DNA from 3 places in the Kitasatospora sp. NPDC088351 genome. Region 3 is predicted to be linked to each of the others. Evidence: riboswitches for the same ligand, from Rfam matches in the RefSeq annotation. Region 3 holds a riboswitch; each other region holds the start of a gene.

What was found. A riboswitch is a leader RNA that binds a small molecule or an ion and turns the genes downstream of it on or off. The one in region 3 is predicted to bind cobalamin.
Region 1: another riboswitch for cobalamin. It lies ahead of AB0P06_RS23780 (HoxN/HupN/NixA family nickel/cobalt transporter); the one in region 3 lies ahead of AB0P06_RS14990 (aldehyde dehydrogenase family protein).
Region 2: another riboswitch for cobalamin. It lies ahead of AB0P06_RS03350 (iron ABC transporter permease); the one in region 3 lies ahead of AB0P06_RS14990 (aldehyde dehydrogenase family protein).

The regions. Positions count from the first base shown of each region.
Region 1 is NZ_JBFBIL010000036.1:42,803-52,571, reverse strand. It holds gene AB0P06_RS23800 (AMP-binding protein) at 1-783, shown strand, start outside; gene AB0P06_RS23795 (YcxB family protein) at 822-1,382, shown strand; gene AB0P06_RS23790 (hypothetical protein) at 1,379-3,076, opposite strand; gene AB0P06_RS23785 (metalloregulator ArsR/SmtB family transcription factor) at 3,139-3,522, opposite strand; cobalamin riboswitch at 3,604-3,797, shown strand; gene AB0P06_RS23780 (HoxN/HupN/NixA family nickel/cobalt transporter) at 3,829-5,004, shown strand; gene AB0P06_RS23775 (aminopeptidase P family protein) at 5,088-6,194, shown strand; gene efp (elongation factor P) at 6,278-6,841, shown strand; gene nusB (transcription antitermination factor NusB) at 6,846-7,283, shown strand; gene AB0P06_RS23760 (thioesterase family protein) at 7,428-8,255, shown strand; gene AB0P06_RS23755 (hypothetical protein) at 8,408-9,310, shown strand; gene AB0P06_RS23750 (transcriptional regulator) at 9,419-9,769, opposite strand, start outside.
Region 2 is NZ_JBFBIL010000003.1:79,056-88,824, reverse strand. It holds gene AB0P06_RS03380 (ABC transporter substrate-binding protein) at 1-327, shown strand, start outside; gene AB0P06_RS03375 (amino acid ABC transporter permease) at 364-1,338, shown strand; gene AB0P06_RS03370 (amino acid ABC transporter ATP-binding protein) at 1,335-2,144, shown strand; gene AB0P06_RS03365 (CGNR zinc finger domain-containing protein) at 2,255-2,839, shown strand; gene sodX (nickel-type superoxide dismutase maturation protease) at 2,852-3,289, opposite strand; gene sodN (superoxide dismutase, Ni) at 3,475-3,870, shown strand; cobalamin riboswitch at 3,983-4,102, shown strand; gene AB0P06_RS03350 (iron ABC transporter permease) at 4,207-5,268, shown strand; gene AB0P06_RS03345 (ABC transporter ATP-binding protein) at 5,352-6,119, shown strand; gene AB0P06_RS03340 (ABC transporter substrate-binding protein) at 6,173-7,168, shown strand; gene AB0P06_RS03335 (nuclear transport factor 2 family protein) at 7,249-7,620, shown strand; gene AB0P06_RS03330 (GNAT family N-acetyltransferase) at 7,649-8,125, shown strand; gene AB0P06_RS03325 (anti-sigma regulatory factor) at 8,440-8,850, shown strand; gene AB0P06_RS03320 (RNA polymerase sigma factor SigF) at 9,014-9,769, shown strand, end outside.
Region 3 is NZ_JBFBIL010000016.1:125,276-135,044, reverse strand. It holds gene AB0P06_RS15025 (MFS transporter) at 45-1,271, opposite strand; gene AB0P06_RS15020 (CGNR zinc finger domain-containing protein) at 1,453-1,992, shown strand; partial or broken gene AB0P06_RS15015 (transposase) at 2,018-2,245, shown strand; gene AB0P06_RS15010 (hypothetical protein) at 2,363-2,845, opposite strand; gene AB0P06_RS15005 (hypothetical protein) at 2,916-3,416, opposite strand; gene AB0P06_RS15000 (serine hydrolase) at 3,529-4,344, shown strand; gene AB0P06_RS14995 (helix-turn-helix domain-containing protein) at 4,341-5,942, shown strand; cobalamin riboswitch at 6,029-6,219, shown strand; partial or broken gene AB0P06_RS14990 (aldehyde dehydrogenase family protein) at 6,456-7,331, shown strand; gene AB0P06_RS14985 (acyl-CoA dehydrogenase family protein) at 7,340-8,482, shown strand; gene AB0P06_RS14980 (enoyl-CoA hydratase/isomerase family protein) at 8,482-9,558, shown strand; gene mmsB (3-hydroxyisobutyrate dehydrogenase) at 9,540-9,769, shown strand, end outside.

The DNA.
Region 1 (9,769 bases), on a different contig from region 3:
CTGCTGTACGAACTCCTGGACCACCCGGCCCTGGCCACCGCGGACCTGTCCGCCCTGCGCCGGGTCTTCTACGGCGGCACCCCCGCCTCCGCCGAGCGGCTGCACCGGGCGGCGGAGCTCCTCGGCCCGGTCCTGTACGGCTGGTACGGCCAGACCGAGGCCGGCAACATCACCGAGGTCCTGCCGCACGAGCACGGGGTGACCGGGCCGGACGGCCGGATCACGGTCGGCCGGGCGCAGGAGGGCGTCGAGATCGAGATCCGCGACCCGCGGGGCGCGGTGCTGCCCACCGGCCGGAACGGGGAGATCCACGTCCGGACGCCCATGCTCATGAGCGGCTACTGGCGCAGGCCCGACCTCACCGCGCAGGTGCTGCGGGACGGCTGGATCAGCACCGGGGACGTGGGGCACCTCGACGGCGACGGCTTCCTCCACCTCGTCGACCGGCTGAAGGAGATGGTCATCGTGGTGGGAGGCCACGTCTACCCGGCGGAGGTGGAGCAGGTGCTGCTCGCCCACCCCGCCGTCGCCCAGTGCGCGGCGTTCGGGACACGGCGGGCGGACGGGAGCGAGGAGCTCCAGGTGGCCGTCGTCCCGGCGGCCGGCCACCGGCTGGACCGGGAGCTGGTCCGGGGGTTCGTCACCGAACGGCTGGGCTCGATGTACGCGCCCGCCGCCGTGCACGTCCTCGACCGGCTGCCGCTGACCGAGGCGGGCAAGCCCGACCGGAAGCTGCTGCGGGCCACGCTCGGCCCGGACCACGGACAACCGGACCAGGGATAAATGGTCGGCGGGTCGAAGGGAGGGCGCGCTAGCATCCGGTGCCGATCAAGGAGAAGGACGTGCACATGGGTGAGGACCAGCGGACCGGGACGCGGCTGGAGCTGTCGTACCGACCGACCGCGGAGGATTTCCGGGAGGCGCTGACCGCCCGGGCGAAGATCTCCGCCACGGGCCGGCGGACCCGTTGGCTGCTGACCGTGGCGGCGGTGTGCGCGGTGGTCGGCTCCGTCCTGTCCGTGACGTCGGGCGAGGGCGTCAGCTCCTCACTCGTCGTGATGCTCCTCGTCACCCTGCTTCTGCTCGCCCTGCCGTGGCTCCAGGCGCGGCAGTTCCACCGCCTGACGGAGGGCAAGGGGGAGTACCGGGCCGTCGTCGACGACTCCGGCGTCACCGTCAGCACCGAGCAGTCGTCGAGCACCCTCACCTGGCAGGCCGCGCCGCGCTTCGTCGAGACGCCCCGGCTCTTCGTCCTGCTGAGCGGTGACCGGAACGCCTCCTGCCTCACGCTGCTGCCCAAGCGGGGCATCGCCGAGGGCGCCGACGTCGACCGGCTCCGCGCCGTCCTGGACCGGCACCTGTCCAGGGCCGGGAAGCCCTAGCTGTTCTGACCCGGGCGGCGGGTGAACGCGACCCGGGTGCGGCGGTCGCCGGTGCGGACGGTGAGGCCGTGTTCCGGCAGGCCGGCCGGGTCGCCGCCGTCGGCGAGCCAGAGGGCGACGGCGGCGCCGAGCAGGAGGGGGTCGAGGTGCGGTGTGGCCGCACCCCAGGGGCGTTCGGCGTGGGCCTCCAGCAGCAGGCCGCCGCGGAGCCGCAGCAGATGGCGGGCCTTGCCGAGAGCGGCCACGGCCACGCCGAGGCCCGGCAGTTGGGCCGCGGTGTCGGCGAGCCAGCGCTCGGCGGGCAGTTCGGCGCGGACTTCGGTACGGGCCATCACCTCGGCGCTGTGACGCAGCGCGAGCGTCGGCTCCTCGGCGCTGACCGCGTAGCTGCCCCGGGCCTCGCGGTGGTCCGGGCCGACCGGGTAGCGCCGCAGGCGGACCTCGGTGCCCCGGCGCTCCCCTTCGACGTCGTACGCCGTCGGGCCGGGCAGGGCCGTGGGCAGCGGGACCGGTCGCGGGTACGGCGGCTGGCGAGGTTCGTCGTCCGGTTCGTCCACCTGCCGCAGATAGGAGTAGAGCAGCGGGCGCAGCAGCCGGGCGGACTGGCCCTGCCGGCCGAGCGAGCGGTCGGTGATCGGGCGCAGCGCGGCCCGGTCCGGCTTCGCCAGGGCCTGTTCCAGCTGGGTGAGCAGGTCGCCGTCGGGGTCGAGCGGCGGCGCGGCCTGGCCGAAGGCGTAGGTGGGGGAGCGGGGGTCGAGTTCGTCGGCGCCGGTGGCGACGAGCAGGGTGTGGCGTTCCAGGGCGGCGCCGTAGAAGGAGACCGAGCCGTGGTCGCCGATCAGGCAGTCGGCCGCGACGAGGGCGGCCTGCCAGCCCTGGTCGGGCGGGACGAGCCGCAGTCCGGACCGTTCGGCGGTGGCGAGCAGCGCCGCGGGGTCGTGCCGGGCCCAGATGTTGGGGTGCAGGACGACGGCGACGGTGTACTCGTCGGCGGGGAGCCGGCCGACCAGACGCAGCGGCAGGTCGGGGTGGCGTCCGAACAGGGAGTGCTCGCTCCAGGTCGAGTTGACGACGACGAGGCGGCGGCCGTCCACGGCGCCCAGCGCGGCGCGGTACCCGTCCCGGCCGTCCAGGCTGCGCAGCATCCGGTCGAAGCACGGGTCGCCGACCACGCGTGCGCGGGGCAGGGCCTCGGGGCAGGAGATCCGCAGCCGGTCGAGCTGCTCCTCGTGGGAGAGGCCGATCACTGCGGGGAACACCCGCCCCCAGTGGGTGAGTTCGCGGCGGGAGAGGCCGGCGGCGGAGACGGTGTCGCCGGTGGACCGGGTGACCAGGCGGTTGTAGCCGGCACCGTGCGGCAGCACGATCAGCGGGGCTTTCAGCCGGGCCATCGAGCGGTGCACCGCGCAGGCGACCGCGAGGTCGAACCGCCGCCGGGTGGCCTCGCGCCAGTCCAGCACGGTGATGCCGGTGAGGCCGGCGAGGAAGCCGTCGAGCCCGGTGGCGAACGCGGAGCCGGGGTTGACGGTGAGGTAGAGGTGGATGCCGTCCTGGCCGCGCAGCAGGGTGAGCACGTCCAGTACCCGGGTGGCGGAGGTGAGGGTGCGGGCGACCGCCAGCACGCGGGCCCTGACGGGCCGGGTGTCCCAGCGGTCGTCATCGGGCCAGGCGCGGGCCTGCGGGCGGAACGGCACACGAAGATCGTACTGAACCGCCCCTGGCCGGGGGCGGTTGTCCGGCTGTCCCCGAGGGACGGTCAGCCGGCGGCCGCGGAGGGCTCGTGGTGCTCGGCGGCGGCACACGAGTCCAGCAGGGGGCGCATGCCGTCGTCCACGAGCCGGTAGCGCACCACGCGGCCGTCCTTGTCGCCGCTGACCACGCCGGCCGTGCGCAGCAGGCGCAGGGCCTGGGAGACGGCCGGGTCACGCATGCCGGTGGCGACCGCGAGGTCGGTGACGGCGAGCGGGCCTGCCCGGTGCAGGGCGAGCAGCAGGGCGAGCCGCCCGGGGTCGGCGAGCAGCGAGAACCGCTCGGCCCAGGACCGGACGTGCGCGGTGTCGCCGATCGCGGCGATGGCCTCGCAGACCCGGTGTCCGTCGATGGTGCGGTGGCCCGCGCGGTCGGCCGGTACGAGATGCATGGCCCCATTCTTGCAGTCCGCGTCCTGTGATTCTGAACACCTGCGCAGGTGCGCAGCCTTGCAAGGGTGTCCCACGGGCCCTACGGTGTTCCCCGCCGTGGTGCTCGGGAATACCGGTGACGGATCCTCAGGGATCCCAGTCCGGAGCGGCCCTCGCCACTGTGATCGGGGGGAGTCGTCCGTACCCACGACGCCACTGGGCGCCTCGCGCGCCTGGGAAGGCGGGTACGGAAGCCCCGTAAGCCAGGAGACCGGCCACGGCATCTCACGAAGCCATTCCACGAGGTGCTGGAGCGTGATCCGAAGATGACCCTGCCCGAAACCGCCACCCCGGCGACACCGCCGGTGTTGCCCACTTTCCGTTGGAAACGCCAGGACACCATCCGCACGGCCGGGCTGATGGGGGTGATCCTGGCCATGCACGTGGCGGCGTTCGGGACGCTCATATTCCTGGTGGCACCGCACGAGTACACGGTCGGCACCCAGGTCTTCGGTGTGGGCCTGGGGATCACCGCCTACACCCTCGGCATGCGGCACGCCTTCGACGCCGACCACATCGCGGTGATCGACAACACCACCCGCAAGCTGATGGCGGACGGCAAGCGGCCGGTCTCCGTGGGCTTCTGGTTCGCGCTCGGGCACTCCTCGATGGTGGTGCTGATGGCCGCCCTGGTGGCGGGCGGGGCGCAGCTGGCCAACACGCTGATGGACGACGACTCCACCACCCACAAGTGGCTGGGCGTGGTCGGCACCACCGCCTCCGGTGCCTTCCTCTACCTGATCGGCGCGCTCAACCTGGCCGCCCTGCTCGGCATCCTGAAGGTGTTCCGGTCGATGCGGGCCGGCCGGTACGACGAGGCTGAGCTGGAGGAGCACCTCAACGCGCGCGGCTTCCTCGCCCGGGTGCTGAACCGGGCGACCCGCTCGATCACCCGGCCCGGCCAGATGTTCCCGGTGGGCATGGTGCTCGGCCTCGGCTTCGACACCGCGACCGAGGTGACCCTGATGGTGATGGCCGGCTCCGGCGCGGCGGCCGGTCTGCCCTGGTACGCGATCATCTGCCTGCCGCTGCTGTTCGCGGCGGGGATGAGCCTGTTCGACACGCTGGACGGGACGTTCATGAATTTCGCGTACCAGTGGGCGTTCGCCAATCCGGTGCGCAAGGTGTACTACAACCTGACCATCACTGGGCTGTCGATCGCGGTGGCGTTCATCATCGGCACCATCGAGCTGGTCGGGGTGCTGCACGAGAAGCTGGACCTCACCGACCCGGTCAGCGGGTGGATCGCCGACCTCTCGCTGGACAACGTCGGCTATGTGATCGTCGGCCTGTTCGTGGTGGTCTGGGTCGCGGCGATCGCCTACTGGCGGCTGGCCGGGGTGGAGCGGCGCTGGTCCCCGCAGACCCAGCACGCGGGGGCCCGGCCGACGCCGGCCGGGGAGGCCGCCGAGACCACGGAGGCCACGGAGGCCAAGGCCTGAGCCGGGCGCGGCCCGGCCCCGGCCCCGGCCCGGTCGGGCCCGCCCGACGGGCGGATCGGGGCGGCGCTCCGTAGGCTCGACGCATGGCTGATGCGTACGCGGGTCGGCGGGAGCGGCTGAGGGAGCACTGCGGTGCGACCGGGGCCGACGCGGCGCTGATCACCAGGCCGGCGAACGTGCGCTATCTGACCGGGTGCGCGCCCTGCGGGGCGACGCTGCTGCTCACCCGGGAGCGGGCGCTGCTGGCGCTGCCGGACGACCTGCCGCCGGACGACACCGGGGAGCACCTGCTCGGCGAGGACCTCACCCAGGTCCCGGTCGCGGCGGGGGAGGACACCGCGCTGGCCGCCGCCGCGGCCGCCGGGCGGCTCGGCGTGGACGACCTGGCGGTGGAGGAGCACGACCTGACGGTCACCCGGCACCGGTCGGTGGCGGGCCTCGCCGAGGGGGTCAGACTGGCGGGCCTCGGACCGGTGGTCGAGCGGCTGCGGGTGGTCAAGGACGAGCACGAGATCGCCGACCTGCGGATCGCCGCCGAGATCGCCGACCAGGCGCTCGGCGAACTGCTGGAGTCGATCCTGGTCGGCCGCACCGAACGGCACCTGGCGATGGAGCTGGAGCGCCGGATGATCGACCACGGTGCGGACCGGGCGGCCTTCCCGGTCTCGGTCGGCACCGGCAGCCACTCCGGTCAGCAGGCCCACCAGCCCACCGACCGCCGGGTGGAGGAGGGCGATTTCCTCACCGTCGTGCTCGGCGCCCAGTACCGGGGCTACGGCGTCTCCACCGCCCGGACCTTCGTGATCGGCGCCGCCCCCGCGCCCTGGCAGGTCGAGCTGCACCGGCTGGTGTTCCGGGCCCAGCGGGCCGGACGGGAGGCGCTCGGGCCTGGCGTCGAGCAGTGCGTACCCGACCAGGCGGCCCGGGCGATCCTCCAGGCGGCCGGGCACACCGAGCCCTCCCCGCACCCGGTCGGGCACGGCATCGGGCTGGAGATCCGGGAGGCGCCGCGCCTGGGCCCGTCGGACATGGGTAAACTGGACAGCCGCGTGCCGGTCACCGTCGGCCCGGGAGTCCACCTCCCGGGTAAGGGCGGTGTCCGGATCGAGGACACGCTCGTGGTGCGCCCCCTCGAAGAGGGCGGGCCCGAGCTGCTCACCATCACCACCAAGGAGCTCCTCGCCCTGTGACCCGCGGCCGCCCGGCGGCTGCTGCGGGCGGCAGGACGCAACCCTTGGTTCCTTGACAGCTATATCCAGGAGTTAGTGCGCCCGTGGCTTCCACGAACGATCTCAAGAACGGCATGGTCCTCAAGCTGGAGGGCGGCAAGCTCTGGTCCGTCGTCGAGTTCCAGCATGTCAAGCCCGGCAAGGGCCCGGCCTTCGTGCGCACCAAGCTCAAGGAGGTCCTGACCGGCAAGGTCGTCGACAAGACCTTCAACGCCGGCACCAAGGTCGAGACCGCCAACGTCGACAAGCGCGGCATGCAGTTCTCGTACAAGGACGGCGAGAACTTCGTGTTCATGGACACGGACACCTACGACCAGGTGACGATCGAGCCCGCCGTCGTCGGCGACGCCGCCAAGTACCTGCTGGAGGGCTTCGACGCCCTGGTGGCCATGTACGAGGGCTCCCCGCTGTACATCGAGCTCCCGGCCTCGGTCGAGCTCGTGATCTCCCACACCGAGCCGGGCGTCCAGGGCGACCGCTCGACCGGCGGCTCCAAGCCGGCCACCCTGGAGACCGGCGCCGAGATCGCGGTGCCGCTGTTCATCGTGACCGGCGAGAAGATCAAGGTCGACACCCGCGACGGCAGCTACCTCGGCCGGGTGAAGTAAGTCCGTGTCGGCCGCACGCAGCAAGGCCCGTACCCGGGCCTTCCAGATCCTCTTCGAGGCCGACCACCGCGGGGTGGACCCGCAGCGCGTCCTCGCCGACTGGGTGGCCCGCGCCCGGGAGCCCAAGCCTGACGAGGGCACCCCGCAGGTCGGCGAGTACACCATGGAGCTGATCGAGGGCTACGTTCAGCACGCCCGCCGGATCGACGACCTGATCTCGCAGTACGCGGTGGGCTGGACGCTCGACCGGATGCCGATCGTGGACCGCAACGTCCTGCGGCTCGGCGCGTACGAGCTGATCTGGGAGGACGGCGTCCCGGACGCGGTCGTCCTGGACGAGGCCGTGGAGATCGCCAAGGAGTTCTCCACGGACGACTCCCCGGCGTTCGTCAACGGTCTGCTCGCCCGCTTCCTGGAGCTCAAGCCGAGCATTCGCCGCTAGGGATCGTCCGACGAACCCTGGGCACACCCCGACGCACGGCCGCCGGACCGGAAACGGTCCGGCGGCCGTCGTGCGTTCCGGACGGGTGGCGTATGTTGGGGCTACTCATCGGTAACCCCCCGCAGTGAAGGGCAGGCCACCCCCATGACCACGGCGACCCGCAGCGAGTTCGACCAGGGCATCGCCCTGACCCGGCACCCGGACGAGCCCGGCCGCTACGACGGTGAGCTGGGCGCCGGCTGGCAGATCGGCGGCGGCGTCAACGGCGGACTGCTGCTCGCGATGGCCGGCCACGCCCTCGCGCTGGAGCACGGCGAGCACACCGACCCCGTCTCGATCAGCGGCTACTACCTCTCGGCCTCCCACCCCGGCCCGGCCACCGTCCGCACCGAGGTGCTCCGCACCGGCCGCGGCCTCTCCACCGGCACCGCCTCGCTCAGTCAGGACGGCGTCGAGCGGCTGCGGGTGGTCGCCAGCCACGGCGACCTCGCCACCGCCGACGGCGAGGTGCGCACCACCGCCCGGCCGCCGCAGCTGCCCCCGCCGGACCGGTGCATCGGCATGGAGCACGCCCCGAAGGAACTGGTCCGGCAGGCCGCCCTGCTGGACCGCTTCGACCTGCGGCTGGACCCGGCCACCGTCGGCTGGGCGCTCGGGCAGCCGTCCGGCACCGGCCGGATCCAGGGCTGGTTCAAGCTCGCCGACGGCCGCGAGCCCGACCCGCTGCTGCTCCTGCTGGTCGCCGACGCCCTGCCGCCGGTCACCTTCGACCTCGGCCTGCCCGGCTGGGCGCCCACCGTCGAGCTGACCGTCCACCTGCGGGCCAGGCCGGTGCCCGGCTGGCTGCGGGTCACCCACGCGACCCGCAACCTGGCCGGCGGCTACTTCGAGGAGGACGCCGAGGTCTGGGACGAGTCCGGCCGCCTGGTCGCGCAGTCCCGCCAGCTGGCCCGGGTGCCGCGCCCGGCGTGAGGCCCGGGGCGGACGCCCCAAACCGCGCCTCACGGTCGGTTACAGTCCTGTGACACGCCGTACGTGTGCGGCGCGCGGGGCGGGGGAGGACAACGGTCAGCGGCACGCCCGCCGCTGACCGTCACCCGTCCAGGACGCCCCAGGAGCCACCGATGAGCCGCAACGGCCGCACCCGCCGCATCACCGACTGCACCGCCGGCGGCGGCGGCCTCCGCCCCCGGCTGCGGTCGCCGCACGGGCGTCGCCGGGCCGACGCAGGCGAGCAGGCCTTTGTGATCGGTGTCCTGACCAGCGCCGCCGACTTCGAGCGGGCCCGCGCCTGGCGGCTGTCCGACGCCCCCGACTACGCGTGCTACCTGCGGGAGACCGCCGAGCTGCTGGCCGAGGCACGCCGCCGGTTCGAGACCGTCCGGGCCCGGATGTTCCACCCGCAGGACTTCGAGGAGTTCTGCCTGCTGCACGGGCTCGACCCGGTCGAGCCGGCCGCCCGGGACCGCTACCTGGTCAACCCGCCGCTGCAGACCCAGCTCCTGGCCTACCAGGGCGAGGAGCTGGCCGGGGACTTCGTCCCGCGGCTGGCCCGGGCCCGGGAGAACGGGCTGACGCTGCGCCACGCCGACCTGCTGCTCGACGGCGGGCTTTACGACGAGCGGGGCCGCGGGGTCCGTGAGGCCTACCAGCGCGGGGCCGAGGTCTTCCGCCGGATGCTGGTCGGCGCCGGCCCCGGCGTGTACGAGCTGCGCCTCGCCGTGGACGCGCCGGGCGGGCGGCTGACCGCCGCGGCCCGGGTGCTGCAGTGGGAGGACGGCGTGGTGCGGATCAACGACGAGGACCTCGACCTGCTCTGCGCGGTGCTCTGCACGGGCCTGGCCAGGGAGCTGCCGGGGCTGGCGGTGCTGCACGGCTCGCAGGGCTCGGCGGAGGCCTGCGGGGAGTACCGGCCCTCGGCGTGGGCCTGGGCCAGCGGCGGGCAGGACTGGGCGCCGGCGGCCGGCCCGGTGCGGCTGGACGGGGTGGCGGCGGAGCCGGGCTACCGGCTGGACACGGTCTGCTGAATCCCGGCGCGCGCCGTCCGGACGCACGACGGCGCGGCACCCGTGAATCCGGGTGCCGCGCCCTGGCGCATTCACCGTCTCCGCTGGTGGGAGCCGGTGCGGCGGGACTTAGCCCGCCTCCTCCTCACGCACCGCACGGCGCGCGTCGGGGTTCAGCACGCCCCACGAGATCAGCTGCTCGGTGAGGATCGACGGCGACTGGTCGTAGATCACGGCCAGGGTGCGCAGATCGTCCTGGCGGATCGACAGCACCTTGCCGTTGTAGTCGCCGCGCTGGCTCTGGATGGTCGCCGCGTACCGCTGCAGCGGACCGGCCTTCTCGGAGGGCACCTGGGTCAGTCGCTCCAGGTCCAGCACCAGGCGTGGCGGCGGTTCGGCCGCACCACCGGGCGTACCGCCGGGCAGGAGCTCCTGCACCGGGACGCCGTAGAACTCCGCCAGCTCGGCCAGCCGCTGCAC
Region 2 (9,769 bases), on a different contig from region 3:
GCCATCCCCGGCGACGGCGACAAGTTCTCGCTCCAGACCGATGTCACCCAGGCCCTGGTGGCCGGCCGCGACCAGGTCATGATGGCCGACTCCCCGGTGATCGACTACGCGCTCAAGCAGACCAACGGCCAGCTGGAGAAGCTCGGCGACACCTACGACAGCGCGCCCTACGGCATCGTCCTGGAGAAGGGTTCCGGGCTGACCAAGGCCGTCCAGGGCGCCGTCCAGTCGCTGATCGCCGACGGCACCTACAAGCAGATCCTGCAGAAGTGGGGCGTCGAGGCGGGCGCGCTCGGCACGTCCGAGATCAACGCCGCCAAGAGCTGACCTCCGCCGAACCACACCCCCTGAGGCGACCTCATCGTGAAAACTTCCGACCAGGGGCAGGTGACACCGGGACGGTCCGAGACCATCAAGGCCGTCCCGGTCCGCCACCCCGGACGCTGGGCCGGAGCAGTCGTCATCGTCGTCCTCCTGGCGATGCTGCTCAACGCCCTGATCAACAACCCCGCCTTCCAGTGGGACGTCGTGGGCGACACCCTCTTCAACGACCAGATCCTGCACGGCGTCGGCGTCACGCTCGAACTGACCGCGCTGGCCATGGTGATGGGCGTGATCGGCGGCGTCGTCCTCGCGGTGATGCGGCTCTCGCCCAACCCGCTGCTCTCCGGCACCGCCTGGCTCTACATCTGGATCTTCCGCGGCACCCCCGTACTGGTCCAGCTGGTCTTCTGGAACTTCCTCGCCGCGATCTGGCCCAAGCTGTCGCTCGGCATCCCGTTCGGGCCGGCGTTCTGGTCCGAGTCGACCAACTCGCTGATCCCGGTCTTCACCGCGGCGCTGCTCGGTCTCGGCCTCAACGAGGCCGCCTACATGGCGGAGATCGTCCGCGGCGGCCTCCAGTCGGTGGACGAGGGCCAGACCGAGGCCGCCCACGCGCTCGGCATGAGCCGCGCGGCCGCGCTGCGCCGGATCGTCCTGCCGCAGGCCATGCGGGTGATCATCCCGCCGACCGGCAACGAGACCATCTCGATGCTCAAGACCTCCTCGCTGGCGAGCGCCATCGCGCTGGAGGAGCTGTACCAGGCCGGCCACAACATCTTCTCGCGCACCTTCCAGACCATCCCGGTGCTGATCGCGGTCTCCGTCTGGTACCTGTTCCTGACCTCGCTGCTCACCACCGGCCAGTACTACATCGAGCGGCACTACGCCCGCGGTACCAACCGGACGCTCCCCCCGACCCCGGTCCAGCGGCTCCGCCGCCTGTTCGCCGGCAAGCCCGTGCCGAGCGGGAAGCACGACGTGGTTCCCGGCCTTGAGGGAGGTGGCCACGTATGACCGATCTGACCAAGACCCCCGCGACCCCGGCCGACGCCGGCACCGACGGCCCGATGGTCAGGGCCGAGGGCGTGCGCAAGTCGTACGGCCTGGTCGAGGTGCTCAAGGGCATCGACCTGGAGGTCAAGCAGCGCGAGGTGTTCTGCCTGATCGGCCCCTCCGGCTCCGGCAAGTCGACCTTCCTGCGGTGCATCAACCACCTGGAGAAGATCAACGCCGGCCGCCTCTGGGTGGACGGCGAACTGGTGGGCTACCGGCAGAAGGGCGACCGGCTGCACGAGCTCAAGGACCGCGAGGTCGCCCTCAAGCGGCGCGACATCGGCATGGTGTTCCAGCGCTTCAACCTCTTCCCGCACATGACCGCGCTGGAGAACGTCATCGAGGCGCCGGTCCAGGTCCGCAGGGAGGCCAAGGCGTCCGCCAGGGAGCGGGCGATGGCCCTGCTGGAGCGGGTCGGCCTGGCCGACAAGGCGAAGAGCTATCCGTCCCAGCTCTCCGGCGGACAGCAGCAGCGCGTCGCGATCGCCCGCGCGCTGGCCATGAAGCCCAAGCTGATGCTCTTCGACGAGCCCACCTCGGCGCTCGACCCGGAGCTGGTCGGCGAGGTGCTGGACGTCATGCGCGGTCTGGCCGACGAGGGGATGACGATGATCGTCGTCACCCACGAGATGGGCTTCGCCCGCGAGGTCGGCGACGCGCTGGTCTTCATGGACGGCGGTGTGGTGGTCGAGTCCGGCACCCCCCGCGACGTGCTCACCGACCCGCAGCACGAGCGCACCCGCGCGTTCCTGTCCAAGGTGCTCTAGGACGCTCCCGTCGGCGCCCGGCAGGCCGGACCTGCCGGGCGCCGACGCCTGCCCCGCCCAGGTAATAGGCTGGAGCCAGTCAGCCCGTTACCGATTCTGGAAGGACCACCGTGGAGCTCGCCTCGTACGCCGACCTCGCCGTCCGGCTGGTGAACACCGAGGAGCCCGAGCGCGGCACCGACACGCTGACCTCGGTCGACGCCGTCCGCGGCCTGTTCTCCGAGAACACACGTGCCGCCGCGCTCGCCGACGAAGCCGACCTGCCCCGGCTGCGTGCCGTCCGGACCCGGCTGCGCGGGGTCTTCGAGGCCGCCGCCGAGGGGGACGAGATCCGGGGTGTCGACCTGCTGAACAGCCTGCTGATGGAGTACCCCGTCAGCCCGCTGGTCTCCGGCCACGACTACCTGGACGACGCCGGGCGCCCGCGCTGGCACCTGCACCTCGCCGACAACTCGCCCACCGCCACGGCCCACTTCAGCGCGGTCGCCTGCATGGGCCTGGCCGTCCACCTCACCGAACTGGGCGCCGACCGGCTCGGCATCTGCCAGGCCGCGCCCTGCCGCAACGCCTACCTGGACACCTCCACCAACCGCTCCCGGCGGTACTGCTCCGACCGCTGCGCCACCCGCGCCAACGTCGCCGCGTACCGGGCCCGCAAGCGCCAGGAGGCCGCCGTCCTGGCCGGGCAGGGCTAGCGGCCCTCCGGGCTAGAGATCCTCCGGCCGGACCCAGACGCCGAGCCGGCGGGCCAGGCCCGGCACCCGGACCAGCGGGCCCAGCAGCAGGCGCTCCAGCCGGCGGCCCGGGGCCAGCCAGGCCGGCCGGGGGCGCAGCCGCAGCAGCACCCGGCCGAGCACCAGCTCGTCCGGGACGGCGCCGTAGCTGCGGCTGTCGCTGTCGACCAGCCGGTTGTCGGACAGCAGCCACCAGCCCTTCGGGCGCCGGCCGTCGGCCCGCTTCACCACGAGCAGGTCCTGCTGCAACGGGTGGCGGACCACCACCACGGCGCCCGGCCTGATCCGCGCCCCGTACCGGACCAGCAGCCGGTCGCCCTCACGCAGCGTCGGCACCATCGAGTCCCCCGCCACGTCGATCAGTCCGAACGGTGCGGCACCCCCGCGGGTGCCGCCCTCCGGTTCCGCCATCCGCGTCACGACTCCTCCTCCCGGCTCGCCGCGTCCCAGTCTGCCGTACGGACCGTCACCCGCCGATGTCCGGATTCACCCGGTTCCGGGTCCGCCTTTTGCCCTAGGCCCACCGACCGATCGCGAAACCCCGTGACCGGAAGGGTAATCTCGGGCGCGGGAAGACGATCTAAGGAAGGACTCCCATGTTCTCTCGTCTGTTTGCACCGCGTGCCACCGCGCACGCCCACTGCGACCTGCCCTGCGGCGTGTACGACCCGGCGCAGGCGCGGATCGAGGCCGAGTCGGTCAAGGCCACCCAGGAGAAGTACCAGGCCAACGAGGACGCGCACTTCCGCGCTCGCGCCGTCATCATCAAGGAGCAGCGCGCCGAGGCCGTCAAGCACCACATCTCGGTGCTGTGGAGCGACTACTTCAAGGCCCCGCACTTCGAGAAGTACCCGCAGCTGCACCAGCTGATCAACGACACCCTGAAGGCCGCCTCGGCCGCCAAGGCGTCGACGGACCCGGCCACCGGTCAGGCCCTGCTCGACCTGATCGCCGAGGTCGACAAGATCTTCTGGGAGACCAAGCAGGCCTGACCGCCGCTCGGCCTCCGTCGACCGCCCCCGCCCGGACCACCACACCGGACGGGGGCGGTCGCGCGTTTCCGGGACATGCCCGGCGGCACCTGTAAGGGTTGCCTGGCCTTAGCGCTTGTTATGCTGCCAGGGCGTCCCATGGGGGAAGTCCGGTCCGAATCCGGCGCTGACCCGCAACGGTGGACGGGGCCCCGGCCCCGTGAGCCCGATCGCCCTGGGGCGCCGACCTCCCGACAACTCGCCGTGGAATGCGAGGGGATGGCGCCCCGGCCCCGCCACGGCCCGGGCGCGCCGCCCCGCGCCGCCCACGGCCCGAGGCGAAGGCGCGCCCCCCTCGTGAGCACCGCAGTGACCGCACCGGTCCGTCGAATACCCGCCGCGCCCCTGGCCGCCGGCCTGGCCGCGGCCCTGCTGCTGTCGCTGGTCTGCGGGGTCGCCCTGGGCTCCTCCGACCTCGGCTGGTCCCGGGTCCTGCGGCTGCTGGGCGCCGGGCTGACGGGCGGTCGGCTGGAGGCCGAGGAGGCGGCGGCGTACGCGATCGTCTGGGAGATCCGGCTGCCGCGCACCGTACTGGCCGCCGTGGTCGGCGCCGGGCTCGCGGCCACCGGGGTCGCCGTGCAGGCCATGGTCCGCAACGCCCTGGCCGACCCGTTCGTCCTCGGCATCTCCTCCGGCGCGGCGGTCGGCGCCAACGCCGTCCTGCTGCTCGGCGCCTTCGCCTCGCTCGGGGTCTGGGCGCTCTCGGTCTCCGCCTTCGGCTCGGCCCTGCTGGCGATGCTGCTGGTGTACGCGGCCGCCCGGACCGCCTACGGGCTCACCCCGCTGCGGCTGGTGCTCACCGGCACCGCGATGTCCTACGGCTTCTCCGCGGTGACGGCGCTGATGGTGTTCGGCGCCGCGCGCGGCGAGGCGGCCCGCAGCGCCATGATGTGGCTGCTCGGCAGCCTGGGCGGGGCGACCTGGGGCTCGGTGCCGATCGCCGCCGTCACCGTGCTGGCCGGCCTGGCCTGCCTCGCCCTCTCCGCCGGGCGCCTCGACGCGCTCGCCATGGGCGACGAGACGGCGGCCTCGCTCGGTGTGGACCCCGACCGGCTGCGCCGGCAGCTGTTCGTGGTGACGGCGGCCGTCACCGGCACCGTCGTCGCGGTCAGCGGCGCGATCGGCTTCGTCGGGCTGATGGTGCCGCACCTGGTGCGGATGCTGGTCGGCGCCGGCCACCGCCGGGTGCTGCTGGTCGCGCCGTTCGCCGGGGCGCTGCTGCTGGTCTGGGTGGACATCGTCTCGCGCACCCTGCTGGCGCCCGCCGAGCTGCCGGTCGGGGTGGTCACCGCGGTGCTCGGGGTGCCCTGCTTCCTGTTGCTGATGCGCCGCCGCGGCTACTCCTTCGGAGGCCGCTGATGGGCACCGGCGCGAACGCCGACCCGAGCACCGACACCACGGACACCCCGGAGACCGTCATCGAGACCGCCAGCGAGACCGCCCTGGACATCGCCGTCGACGGGCTCTCGGTCGACATCGCCGGCGCCCGGCTGGTCCACGACATCACCCTGGACGCCGCCGCCGGACAGGTGGTCGGCCTGGTCGGACCGAACGGCAGCGGCAAGTCGACCCTGCTGCGCTGCGTCTACCGGGCACTGCGGCCCGCCGCCGGCGCCGTCCGGCTGGGCGGCGAGGACCTGCACGCGCTCACCCCCCGCGAGGCCGCCCGGCGGGTCGCCGCACTGCCGCAGGAACACTCCGCCGAGTTCGACTTCACCGTGGCCGAGGTGGTCGGCATGGGCCGGCTGCCGCACCGCAGCGGATTCGCCGGCCCGACCGGCGGGGACGACCGGCGCTGCGCCGAGGCGCTGGCCCGGGTCGGCGCGGACCACCTGGCCGGGCGGGGCTTCCTGAGCCTGTCCGGCGGCGAGAAGCAGAGGGTGCTGATCGCCCGCGCGCTCGTCCAGGAGCCCCGGGTCCTGGTGCTCGACGAACCCACCAACCACCTGGACATCGCCCACCAGTTGGAGGTGCTGGCGCTGGTCCGGGCGGCCGGGCCGACGGTGCTCACCGCGCTGCACGACCTCAACCTGGCGGCCGGCCACTGCGACCTGCTGTACGTGATCAGGGCCGGCCGGATCGTCGCCTCCGGACCGCCCGTCGAGGTGCTGCGCCCCGCGCTGCTGGCCGGGGTGTTCGGCGTCCGCGCGACCCCCGTACGGCACCCCGAGACCGGCGCCGTCCAGCTGCTCTTCGACCGGCTCCGCTGACCCCGCTTCCCCTCCCGCCCTTTCCGCCCCTCCCCCCGACCCGAGGAACTCCCATGCGCACCAAGGCCGTCGCCGCCACCGCCCTGCTCACCCTCGCGCTGACCGCGTGCGGGGCCGAGATCGCCCCGAGCGGCGAGGCCGCGGCGGGCTCCGACCACTACCCGGTGACCGTCGACAACTGCGGCACCAAGGTCACCTACAAGGCGAAGCCCGCCCGGACGGTGACCAACGACGTGGGCATCACCGAGCTGATGCTCGCGCTCGGCCTCACCGACCGGATGGCCGGCTATGTGATGCCCGACGAGAAGGGCGACCTCGCCAAGGTCCCGTGGAAGGACGGCTACCAGCAGACCGCCTGGCTCTCCAAGCAGCCGATCACCAAGGAGCTCGTCCTGGACGCCCAGGCCGACCTGGTGTTCGCCGGCTGGCACTACGGCTTCGGCGAAGCCGACGGCTTCACCCCGCAGGTGCTGGCCGGCCTCGGCATCGACTCCTACGTGCTCAGCGAGTCCTGCCGCAGCGGCAAGGGCCCGGAGCGCGGGGTGATGTCGCCGCTGGACGCGCTCTACACCGACCTGGCCAACCTCGGCGAGATCTTCGACGTCCGCGACCGGGCCGACAAGCTGATCGCCGACTTCCGGGCGCAGGTCGCCGCCGTGCCGCAGCCCGAGCACCGGCCGGGCGTCTTCCTCTACGACAGTGGTGAGGACAAGCCGTACACCTCGGGCAAGTACGCCGCGCCCGAGGAGATCATCGCCAAGGCCGGCGGGCGCAACGTGATGGGCGACGTCGCCGACTCCTGGACCACCGTCGGCTGGGAGAGCGTCGTGCAGCGCGACCCCGAGGTGATCGTGATCAACAACTACGGTGACACCGACGCCGAGGCGAAGCGGAAGTTCCTGAAGTCCTTCCCGCCGCTGGCCGGCGTCGCCGCGGTCAGGAACGACCGGATCTTCGTGCTGGACTACGTCGACCTGGTGGAGAGCCCGCGCAACCCCGCCGCGATCACCGCCCTCGCGGCCTATCTGCGGTCCACGCCGGCGGCCTGAGCACGGGCCGGTCCGGCCCGGCCGGGCGGGCGTACGCTCGGAGTACGAGCCCGACGGAATCCGACCGGAGGAGCGAGAACATGAGCACCATGGCGGCACCTTCCGACTTCGACACCGCCGCCCTGCGCGAGGGCATCGAACGCGGGGACGCCGAGACCCTCCTCGCGCTCTACGCCGACGATGCCGAAGTGCGCATGGTCGACCACAAGACCCAGCCCAGCCATCCGCTGGTGATGCACGGCCGGAGCGAGATCGGCGCGATGCTGCGCGACATCTACGGCCGGGAGATGACCCACACCCTGGAACAGGTGGTGGTCCAGGGCGACCACATCGCCTTCATGGAGGCCTGCCAGTACCCCGACGGGGTCCGGGTCCTGGCCACCTCGGTCGCCGACCTGCGGGACGGCCGGATCGTCGACCAGACCTCGATCCAGGCCTGGGACGAGGCCTAGGCCCGAACGGGCCAAGTAGGCTCGTCACATGATCCGCACCGCCCTAGTCACCGACGTCCCGGTCATCCACGCCATGATCCGCGAACTCGCGGAGTACGAGAAGGCCCCGCACGAGGCGGTGGCCACCGAGGCACAGCTGCGGGACGCGCTGTTCGGCGCCGCCCCGGCGCTGTTCGGCCTGATCGCCGAGGACGACACCACCGGCGAGCCGGTCGGCTTCGCGGTCTGGTTCCTCAACTTCTCGACCTGGCGCGGGACGCACGGCATCTACCTGGAGGACCTGTACGTCCGCCCGGCGGCCCGCGGCGGCGGCCACGGCAAGGCCCTGCTGCTGGAGCTGGCGCGGATCGCCGTCGAACGCGGCTACTCGCGGATGGAGTGGTCGGTGCTCGACTGGAACGAGCCCTCGATCAACTTCTACAAGTCGCTCGGCGCGGTGCCGATGGACGGCTGGAGCGTCTACCGGCTCACCGGAGAGGCGCTCACCGCCGTCGGCGCGCGCTGAACACAGCGTGCCGACGGGGCCGCGCCCACCGGTACGCCGCCGAACAGACGGGCCCCGCCCGGCCGTACGAACGGGTTCCGTCCGGCCACTGACACCCTGTGTCGCGGCGCCCTACCATGAGTGACTCCCGCGCCGGGGCCAAAAGCGGTAACGTCTCGGGCGGATGCGCGGCGTCCGGCCACCCCTCGCGGGGTATGACCGGTACACGTACCGCACCACCCCTCTGGACAGTTGGGGCGAAGCAGTTGAGCCAAGCAACAGACAGTGCCGCGGCCACCGGCCCGGAAGCACAGCGCGTCACCCAGGAGGTGAGGGTGTCCCAGATCGACGGCGAGCCCGGGGTCCAGGACTTCGTGGAGGTCCGGCTGCCCGCGGCCGGGGCCTACCTCTCGGTACTGCGAACAGCGACGGCGGGGCTGGCGGCCCGGCTGGACTTCACGCTGGACGAGATCGAGGACCTACGGATCGCGGTGGACGAGGCCTGCGCCATCCTGCTCCAGCAGGCGGTACCCGGGTCGGTCCTGTCCTGCGAGTTCCGGCTGGTCGGCGACTCGCTCAAGGTCACCGTCTCCGCCCCGACCACGGACGGCCGGGCCCCCGAGCGGGACACCTTCGCCTGGACGGTGCTCTCCGCGCTGGCCGGCGAGGTGGACTCCTCGGTCGGCGAGGACAACACCGTGACGATCAGCCTGCACAAGAAGCGCGGCGGTTCCGCCACCCACTAGGGCCGCCGCAGCAGCAGCACCGAACAAGGGCCGTCCGGCCGGTACCCCCCACCCGGGCCCGGCGGACGGCTCCCGGTACCGCCCACCACGCGGTACGACCAATAAGACGAATCGGGGCCGCCCCACGGTCCCGGTGCTCCCGGAACGGAACGGGGGAATGGCCGTGAGTGATCTGGACCGTACCGGCCTCGCGACGGCGGGCCCTGCCGTACCGACCCAGGCGAGCGTTCCCGGCCTCGCCGCCAACGACGAAGCGCACCCGAAGGACGCCCACCGGATGAGCCAGCCGACCGAGCCGACGTCTGATCCGTCGCCCGTCCCCGTGCCCCCGCCGGCCGCGGCCGACCCGGCGGACCCCGCAGCCGAGGCGCTGCGCGGTGCGGTGCCCGCCCAGACCCCGCACCGCACCGGGGCGCCGGACCGCGAGGCGGCCCGGGCGCTGTTCGTCCGTCTGTCCGCGCTGCCCGACGGCTCCCCGGAGCGCGTCGAGCTGCGCAACCAGCTGGTGCGGATGCACATCCCGCTGGTGGAGCACCTGGCCCGGCGGTTCCGCAACCGGGGCGAGCCGCTGGACGACCTGACCCAGGTCGCCACCATCGGGCTGATCAAGTCGGTGGACCGCTTCGACCACGAGCGCGGGGTCGAGTTCTCCACCTACGCCACGCCGACCATCGTCGGCGAGATCAAGCGGCACTTCCGGGACAAGGGCTGGGCGGTCCGGGTACCGCGCCGGCTCCAGGAGCTGCGGCTGTCGCTGACCACGGCGACCAGCGAGCTCTCCCAGCGGCACGGCCGCTCCCCCACGGTGCACGAGCTGGCCGAGCACCTGGGGATCTCCGAGGAGGACGTGCTGGAGGGCCTGGAGTCCGCCAACGCGTACTCCACGCTGTCGCTGGACGTGCCGGACAGCGACGACGAG
Region 3 (9,769 bases):
CGGTGCATCGGGCGGGGAACGCGGAAAGGTCCGAAGGTGCGTTCCTAACGGGATTCCAGGGCCGACCGGGTGACGTTCCTGAGGAACAGCACCGGCGTCGCCGCTGTGGTTACCGCGAACACCCCGAAGGCCAGCCGCATGCCGCCCAGTTCGGCCAGCAGGCCCACCAGAGCCGCACCGAGCGGCATGGCGCCGAAGCTGAAGAGCCGAGCCGCCGCGTCGTAGCGGCCGAGCATCTCGTCGGGGACCTTGCGCTGGGCGACGGTCCGGGAGTTGACCGTCCAGAGCGTGCCGCCCATACCGCCGAGGAAGGCACCGCCCGCCACTGCCCAGATGTTGGTGGTCAGGGCGGGCAGCGCCACCATCGCGGCGGTGCCGATCAGGTCGGCGAACATCGCCCGGCGAGCACCGAACAGCCGGTTCACCCAGGTCACAGCCATCGTGCCGGCCAGCCCGCCGATGCCGAGGGCGCTGAGCACAATGCCGTACTGCTGCGGTCCGAGTTCCATGGCCTGCTGGGCGTAGAGCGGCATGAGCGCCAGCCAGGCGCCCCAGACGGCGGCGAGCACACCGACGACCAGCGACAGTGTGCGCAGCACCTCGTCTCGCCAGAGGAAGCGCAGCCCCTCGGCGATCCGGCTGTTGACCGAGACGGGAGCCGCGTCCGGGGCGGGCCCGTCGGCCCGGAAGTGGCCCACCAGCAGGAGCAGGGCCAGGGCAGCGACCGCGTAGGAGGCGCTTATCAGCCCCAGCGCGAGACCCGTCCCGGCGGCCAGCAGCAGCCCGCCGATGAAAGGCCCGGCGAACTCCTGCCCCACGGTCTCGGCCCCCACCATCCAGACGTTGGCGCGCTGCCGGCCCGCTGCCGGCACCGCAGCCGGTACCAGAGCGGAGGCGGAGGTCGAGGCCAGTACGTCGGCGACGCCGAGGATCACCCCGGCGGTGAAGAGCTGGCCGAGCGTGAGGGCACCGGTAACGGCTGAGACGGTGAGCCAGCCCATCGCAGCCAGCCGCATCCCATTTGCGCCCCAGAGCAGCCGCCGCCGGTCGAAGCGGTCGACGATCACGCCGATGTGCAAGGCGACAAGCAGCCAGGGCAGCGTGAGGGTCAACGAGACGGCGGTGACCTGGGCGGGAGAGCTGGTGAGCTGGGCGGCGAGCAGGGGGAGGGCCATCTTCATCACGCCGTCGGCGAGGTTGGTCGCGGCGGTGAAGCCGACCAGGACAGCGGTGTTGCGGCGACCAGGGTCTGGTGGGGCGCAGGGCCCCAGTGTCGACGTGCCGAGGCTTTTGTCGGTCTGCGTTCGTTCAGGCACCGCTGTGGCCATGACCATCCCCTAACTACCTAACGCTTTAGCCGGTGAGATCACTTTGACGTACACCCCCGCCATCGCGCAACCGGTAAAACGTTTAGGCGGTAGAGTGGTGGAAACCTGTAGGAGGTGACCCGCAATGCTGGAGCCACCGGCCTCAGCCGTCCTGGTGGAGGCGTTCGCCAACACGGTCGACGTGGAAGAGGCACATGATGAGATCGCCACCCCGGCCGGACTGGCCGACTGGCTGAAGGACCGCGGCCTGCTCGACGCACCCTGCGAGATCCCCACCGAAGTGCACGAGAACTATGTGACCCTTCGCGCAGGCATCCGCGAGGAGTTGGGCGCCCATGTCGGCGACACCCCCGACGCGGAACTGCTCGCCGCGGCGGACCGGGTGCTGGCCGAACACCCTGTGCTGGTCACGGTGCGCGGCTCACTGACCCCTGCGGCGGAGCTACCGGCGGAGTGTGGGCCGCTGGCCACGCTGGCGATCGCGTGGAGTGAGCTGGTCACGACCGGGGATGCTGCCCGACTTAAGCGCTGCGCAGAGCACACCTGCGGTTGGGCTTTCTGGGATGTGTCGAAGAACCGCAGCCGCCGCTGGTGCTCGATGAAGGTGTGCGGGAACCGCAACAAGAGCCGGTCCTACGCGTCCCGGCAACGGCAGACGATCTAGCCGTCGGTCGGCCGCGTTCCTGTGCTGGATATCCAACCTGCCCGCCGGCATCCCGGCCCGGGATCTGGTCCGCCTCGCGAAGTTACGGTGGCGCATCGAGCACGACTACCGCGAGCTGAAGACCACCCTCGGACTCGACCACTTCGAAGGCCGCTCATTCACCGGCTGGCACCGCCACGTCACCCTCGTCACCGCCGCCCACCTGTTCCCGACCGAACGGCGGACCTGCCCAAAAGTCCCTGCCAGGGCCTGACCCTCTACCAGGCCCTGGACCTCCTCCAACATCTGCTGGCCACCTGGACCGGAACCTGCCCCACCTGCCGACAACCCACCCCATGGCAGCCCTGCGACACCACCTAACAAAGCCCTACTAGCGAGCCGGGAAGGAGTCCAGAGCAAGATCCCATCGGTCGGCCTCGCGAAGCAGTGCTGCAGTATCCAGCCGCATCTCCACGAAGTGCTGGTAGATGTCCGCCCCGTCATCTCCCTGCTGCCATGGGGGCGCTGCCTCAAGGGAGAGGTGAACACGAATCACTGCCCCGCTGTCGCTTCGATCAGCGAGGCTCACGGCAAGGACCGGTTCGACGAACCATGTGTCCGGAGACAGCCAGCCTTCGGCATCGGGCCCCGTCACCGCCACCGTCCCGGCGGCCACCGCCCGCAGCCACGCGGACACCTGACGGGCTTCATGAGCCAGCAGACATGGATCAGCAAAGGACCAACTGCCCTCGGGAGTGGCCACCGACCCGCCAATGACCAGCCAGTTGTCGTCGTAGGAGTCGCCTCGGACCGCAGCAAACTGATAGCGCAACGGACGGAGCTCAACGCTGCTCGCGTGATCACTCAAAAGCACGGCCACAGGTTGTCACGGCCCCGCAGCTCAGTGCGGCTCATTAAATGATCACCTGGATCGGTCCGCTGTATCAGACGTCATGCCTTGCCCCGTCGAAGGCGTACGTCCGGACCGGGTCAAGGTGCAGCTCGTATGGCCCGGAGCAATCTGCGGCGAGAGTGGCGATCCGGACCCCACACGGGCAGGCTCGGTTGGGTCCTTCGGTTCCGTTCGGGCCGCAGCAACCGGTGCTGTTCTCCCACCCTGGCAGCGGCTGCAGGCCGGGGGCGTCATCAGGGTGGACAGCGACCGTGTCGCGGACGCCAGCCGAGACGACGAAGCCTTCCTCGGTGGCCATGAGCGGTCCCCGAGGATAGCCCGGTACCGGGTTGTCGTGGTCTTCCTGCCGGACGAAAGGCGCTCCCCACGGCTCGCGCTCGATCGCATAGTGACCCCGCGGCACAGTCGGAGACGCCTGGCGTGCTCCCTTGGGCCGAGCACTGTCGAGGTCCGGGACGATCGGAACGTCGGACAGCGCCGTCAAGTCGGGCGTGAGCGCAATGCCGCACTTGGAGCAGTAGAAGACCGTCATGGGACCCGTTGTAGTCGCAGATCCATAGGCTCCGCACCTCCAATTCGCCTCGGCCGCCTACCATTGCCGACAGCGAACCCGTCTGCATGACGACCTATCTGACTGCACGAGCGTGCGGGTTCACCGGCCTACCCCTTCACGATTCGGCGAACTCGCCCTCTTTGCCGCCGGCCGGCTGGAACGCACCGAATGGCATCCGGTGCCCCCGCCGCTGCGGGACGGCGGCATCGGCACCTCCGGCTGTGCCGACCCGGTCGAGCTGAGCCTGCGCGACCTCGTCCTGCTGATGCTGACGACGAGCGACAACGCCGCCACCGACGTCGTCCTGCACCGGGTCGGCCTCGACCGGGTCAACGCCCTGCTCGCCGGGCTCGGCCGCGACCGGACCCACCTGGTCGGCGGCTGCGCGGACCTCATCGGCTCACTGCTCGCCGACCTCGGCGCCGCCGACGAGGAGGAGGCACAGGCCAGGCTCGCCGCCCTCGCCCCCGCGCAGACGATGGCACTGTCGGTCTGCGTGCCCGAGCGCACCACCCGGGGCACCGCCCGCGACACGGCCGAACTCCTGGCCCAGATCTGGCGCGACGAGGCGGGCCCGGCCGAGGCCTGCGCCGAGGTCAGGTCGGTGATGGGCCGTCAGATCTGGCCGCACCGGCTCAGTTCGGGCTTCGAGGACGGCTACCGGATCGCCGGCAAGACGGGCACCCTGCCCGGCTGGCGCAACGAGGCCGGGGTGGTCGAGCACCCCGACGGCGGACGGTACGCGGTGGCGGTGTTCACCCGGGCCGAGACGCCCCGGCAGCGTGACCCCGGCGCGGACCGGGCGATCGGCCGGGCCGCCCGGATCGCGGTCGACGCACTGCGGGCGACGGCACCGTCCACCCCGGAGCCGTCGTCGGTGGTGAACCCGCCTACTGTGACCGCATGATCCCGACCGCGCGGGCCGTCCTCGGCCGCATCCTGACCGACCTGGGATCGACGCTGGTCGAGGTCGTGGCCGGGGACCCCGACCCGGTCCGACCGGTCGGCGGGGTGCTCATCCACGACCCGATGGACGAGCCCGCGCGGCTGCCCGGGGCCGTCGTCCTCGGCGTCGGCGTCGCCGGTGCGCCGGCCGTCGCCGCCCTGGTCGAGCGGGCGGCCGGCCTCGGCGCGGCCGCCGTGATCGTCCGCTCGCCGGTCGCCGTCGACGACACCGTCGCCGCCGCCGTCGCCGGGAGCGGCGTGCCCGTCCTCGGCCTCACCCCGGGCGCCTCCTGGGCCCAGGTCGCCGCCCTGCTGCGGGCCCTGCTGGCCGTCGACGAGTTCGCGGGCGAGGACCTGGCGGGCGCCGGGGAGGACGTCGGCGGCCCGCTCTCCGGCGATCTGTTCGCCCTCGCCAACGCGATCGCCGCCCTCCTCGACGGGCCGGTCACCGTCGAGGACCGCGGCGGCAAGGTACTCGCCTTCTCCAGCCGCCAGGACGAGGGCGACCCGGCCCGGATCGCGACCATCCTGGACCGCCAGGTCCCCGCCGAGAAACTCCGCGACCTGGAGGCCCGGGGCGCCTTCCACGCGCTCTACCGCAGCGAGGGCCCGCTCTACGTCGACGGCGTCGCCGACAAACCCCGGGTGGCGATCGCCGTCCGGGCGGGCGGGGAGATCCTCGGCTCCATCTGGGTGGTCGTCCAGGACCGCCTGGGCCCCGACGGCGAGCACGCCCTGACCGAGGCCGCGAAGGTCGCCGCCCTCCACCTGCTGCGCCGCCGGGCCGGCGAGGACGTCGGCCACCGGCTCCGCGCCGACCTGCTGGCCACCGTCCTCGAAGGCGGCGCCGCCGCACCGCAGGCCGCCGCCCGGCTCGGGCTGACGGCCCAGCCCGCCTGCGTCCTGGCCCTGACGGTGCTCGGCGACTCCTCCGCCCCCGACCTGCTCGCCGCCGGCCACCGCTCCGGCGAGGCGCTCGCCCTGCACCTGGCCGCCGTCCACCCGCGCGCCGCCACCGCCTCGCTCGGCGGTGTGACCTACGCCGTCCTGCCGAGCGGCTCCGACGAGGCGGCCGTCCGGGTCGCCGACACCTTCCTCTCCCGGATCGCCCCCCGCGTCCCGGCGGTCATCGGCCTCGGCCGGCTCGCCGCCCACCCCGGCGAGCTGCCCCGCTCACGGGCCGACGCCGACCGCGCCCTGCGGGTGCTCACCGCCGGCGGCACGCCGCACCGCGTCGCCCATCTCTCCGACGTCTACGTCGCGTCGCTCCTCCTCGAACTCGCCGACCGGGTCCACGCCGAGGACGACCTCCCCGACAACCCCGTCGCCCGCCTGCGGGCCTACGACGCCGAACACCACAGCGCGCTCACCGAGACCCTCGCGGCCTGGCTGGACACCTTCGGCGACGTCGTCGCGGCCGCCGCCGCCGTCCACATCCACCCCAACACCTTCCGCTACCGGCTCAAGCGCCTCGCCGAGGTGGCGGACCTCGACCTCGCCGACCCCGGGGCCCGCTTCGAGGCCATGCTCCACCTCCGCCTCACCCCGCCCACCCCCTGACCGGGGCGCGGCTCTGCGTACGGGCCGCAGGTCGCCGCCCGGGGAGCTTCGGGGCGGAGCCGGAGGGAGCGGCACCCTGGACTTGCTAGGACGTCCGACTATATGGTCGTGGACAAGGCCCGCAGTGCAGGGAAGCCGGTGTGAGTCCGGCACGGTCCCGCCACTGTGACCGGGGAGCGCGTCACCGCAGTACCAGCCACTGGCAGCCAGCCGGGAAGGCCGGGTGGCGCGCGCTGATCCGGGAGTCAGGATACCGACTGCGGGTGTTCCGTGTTGTCCACGAGGATGGAGCAAACACGCATGGCACCGGTCTGTGTCCTTCCTGGCCCTGGTGATCCTGCGACGGTCGCGGCACGCACGTCACCCTGACGGCTCGCCGCGCCCGGCAGCACCCGCGTCCCGCACACCTGCGTGTCGGGCGGGCGTGCCGCCGTGCCCCGGTTCTCTCGGATCCCACCTGACATCCTGACGAGAGCAGGCTTGTGATGGTCCGTGAACTCACCCGTTTCATCGGCGGTCGACACCCTGCTCGACGACCCCCGGGTGCAGGCCCTGGGATTCGTCGGGTCCACGCCGGTTGCCCAGTACGTGTACGCCACGGCGGCGGCCCGCGGAAAGCGGGCGCAGTGCTTCGGCGGTGCCAAGAACCACCTGATCGTCATGCCCGACGCCGATCTCGACCAGGCCGCCGACGCGCTGATCGGTGCGGGCTACGGCTCCGCCGGCGAGCGGTGCATGGCCATCTCCGTCGCGGTGCCGGTGGGGGAGGAGACCGCCTCCGCCCTGGTCGCCAGGCTCACCGAGCGGATCGCCGCGCTGAAGGTCGGCGCCGCCCACGATCCCGAGGCCGATTTCGGCCCGCTCGTCAGCCGGGACGCCCTGGAGCGGGTGCGCGGCCTCCTGGACCTCGGCGTCCAGGAGGGCGCCGAACTGGTGGTCGACGGACGCGAGTTGACCGTGCCCGGGTGTGAGGGTGGCTACTTCCTCGGCGCCACGCTCTTCGACCGCGTCACCCCCGGGATGCGGATCTACCAGGAGGAGATCTTCGGCCCGGTCCTGTGCGTGGTCCGCGCCGCGGACTACGAGGAGGCGCTGCGGCTGCCGAGCGAGCACGAGTACGGCAACGGGGTGGCGATCTTCACCCGGGACGGCGACACCACCCGGGACTTCTCCCGGCGGGTGAACACCGGTATGGTCGGTGTCAATGTGCCGATTCCGGTGCCGGTGGCGTACCACACCTTCGGCGGCTGGAAGCGCTCCGGGTTCGGCGACCTCAACCAGTACGGGCCGGACGCGATCCGCTTCTACACCCGGACCAAGACCGTCACCTCGTGCTGGCCCTCCGGGGTCAAGGAGGGCGCGAGTTTCACCATCCCCACGATGGGCTGAGGGCCGCTGTGCACAGGGAACTGACCGAGGATCAGCTCGCCATCGTCTCGACCACCAGGGACTTCGCGCAGGAGTGCCTTGCCCCGTACGCGGTGGAGTGGGACCAGAACAAGCACTTTCCCGTGGACGTCCTCGCCAGGGCGGCCGCTCTCGGGCTCGGCGGCGTCCACGTCCGCGAGGAGTGCGGCGGCTCCGGCCTGACCCGGCTGGACGCCGTCCTGGCCTTCGAAGCCCTCGCCACCGGCTGTCCCTCCATCGCCGGCTACACCTCCATCCACAACATGGTCGCCGGGATGATCGACCGCCACGGCACGCCCGGGCAGCGGGCCCGCTGGCTGCCGGGCCTCTGCTCGATGCGCGACCTGGCGAGCTACTGCCTCACCGAGCCGGGCGCCGGCTCGGACGCCGCCGCACTCACCACCCACGCCCGCCGCGACGGCGACCACTACGTCCTGGACGGCGTCAAGCAGTTCATCTCCGGCGCCGGGTCCTCGCAGGTGTACGTGGTGATGGCCCGCACCGGCGGCGAGGGACCGCACGGCATCTCCGCGTTCGTCGTCGAACGCGGGGATCCGGGACTCTTGTTCGGGCCCAACGAGCGCAAGATGGGCTGGAACGCCCAGCCCACCCGCCAGGTGGTCCTGGACGGCGTCCGGCTGCCCGCGGACCGCCTGCTCGGGGTGGAAGGCGGAGGTTTCCGGATCGCCATGAACGGCCTCGACGGCGGCCGGCTCGGCATCGCCGCCTGCTCCCTCGGCGGGGCCCAGGACGCACTGGAACGGGCCACCAAGTACCTCGCCGAACGGGAGGCGTTCGGCGCCAGGCTCCTGCACGCCCAGGCCCTGCAGTTCCAGCTCGCCGACATGGCAACCGAGCTGGAGGCCGCGAGGTCGCTGCTCTGGCGCGCCGCCACCGCGCTGGACGACGGCGACCCGCAGGCCCCCCACCTCTGCGCGATGGCCAAGCGCTTCGCCACCGACACCGGTTACGAGGTCGCCAACCGCGCCCTCCAACTGCACGGCGGCTACGGCTACCTCGCCGAGTACGGCGTCGAGAAGATCGTCCGCGACCTGCGGGTGCACCAGATCCTCGAAGGGACCAACGAGATCATGCGCGTCATCGTCGCCCGCAGCCTGACCGGGGCCGCCTGATGAACACCGGGACGGAACAGGAGGACGTCCTCCTCGAACGCGAGGGCCGGATCGGCCGGATCGTCCTCAACCGGCCGAAGGCACTCAACGCGCTGACCCACCCGATGGTCCGCCGGATCGACGAGGCCCTCGCCCGCTGGGAGCAGGACGAGACGGTGGCGGCCGTGGTCATCACCGGCGCGGGGGAGCGCGGCCTCTACGCGGGCGGGGACATCCGCGCCATCTACGAGGACGCCCGGGCCGGCGGCACCGCCTCCCTCGGCTTCTGGCGCGACGAGTACCGCCTCAACGCCAGGATCGCCCGCTACCCCAAGCCGTACATCGCCGTGATGGACGGCATCGTGATGGGCGGCGGAGTCGGAATCTCCGCCCACGGCCGCGTCCGCGTCGTCACCGAACGCACCAGGATCGCCATGCCCGAGACCGGCATCGGCTTCGTCCCCGACGTCGGCGGCACCTACCTGCTCGCCCTCGCCCCGGGCGAACTCGGCACCCACCTCGCACTCACCGCCGCGACCGCCGGACCGGGCGACGCGCTACTGTGCGGACTGGCCGACCTCCTCGTCCCCGCCGCGAAGCTGCCGTCGTTCCTCGCCGCGCTCACCGAGGAGGAGGTCACCGCCGCGGTGCACCGCCACGCCGCTCCCGTCCCCGCCGGCCCGCTCGCCGCACAGCTCGACTGGATCGACCACTGCTACGCCGCCGACACGGTCGAGGAGATCCTCGACCGCCTGCGCGCCAGCGGGGAGGGCGCGGCGAAGGAGGCCGCCGAGCAGATCGCCGCCAAGTCGCCCACCGCCCTCAAGGTGACCCTGCGCTCGCTGCGCCGGGCCCGCCGGCTCGGCCCGCTGGAGCAGGTCCTGGACCAGGAGTACCGGGTCTCCAGCGCGGCCCTGCGCTCGCCCGACCTGGTCGAGGGCGTCCGGGCCCAGGTGATCGACAAGGACCGCTCCCCACGCTGGTCGCCACCGGTCCTGGAGGCCGTGACCGAGGACGACGTGGACCGCTTCTTCACCCCGCTGGGCCCGCAGGAGCTGGGCCTCGGCACCACCACCGCATGGGAGGAACGCTGGTGACCATCCGCACGATCGCCTTCGTGGGACTGGGCAACATGGGCGGCCCGATGGCCGCGAACCTCGTCAGGGCCGGCCACCGGGTGACCGGCTTCGACCTCGACCCCGACGCCCTGCGCCGCGCCGAGGCGGCCGGCGTGCCGGCCGCCGCCTCCGCGCCGGCCGCCGTGGCCGACGCGCAGCTGGTGATCACCATGCTGCCCGCGGGCCGCCA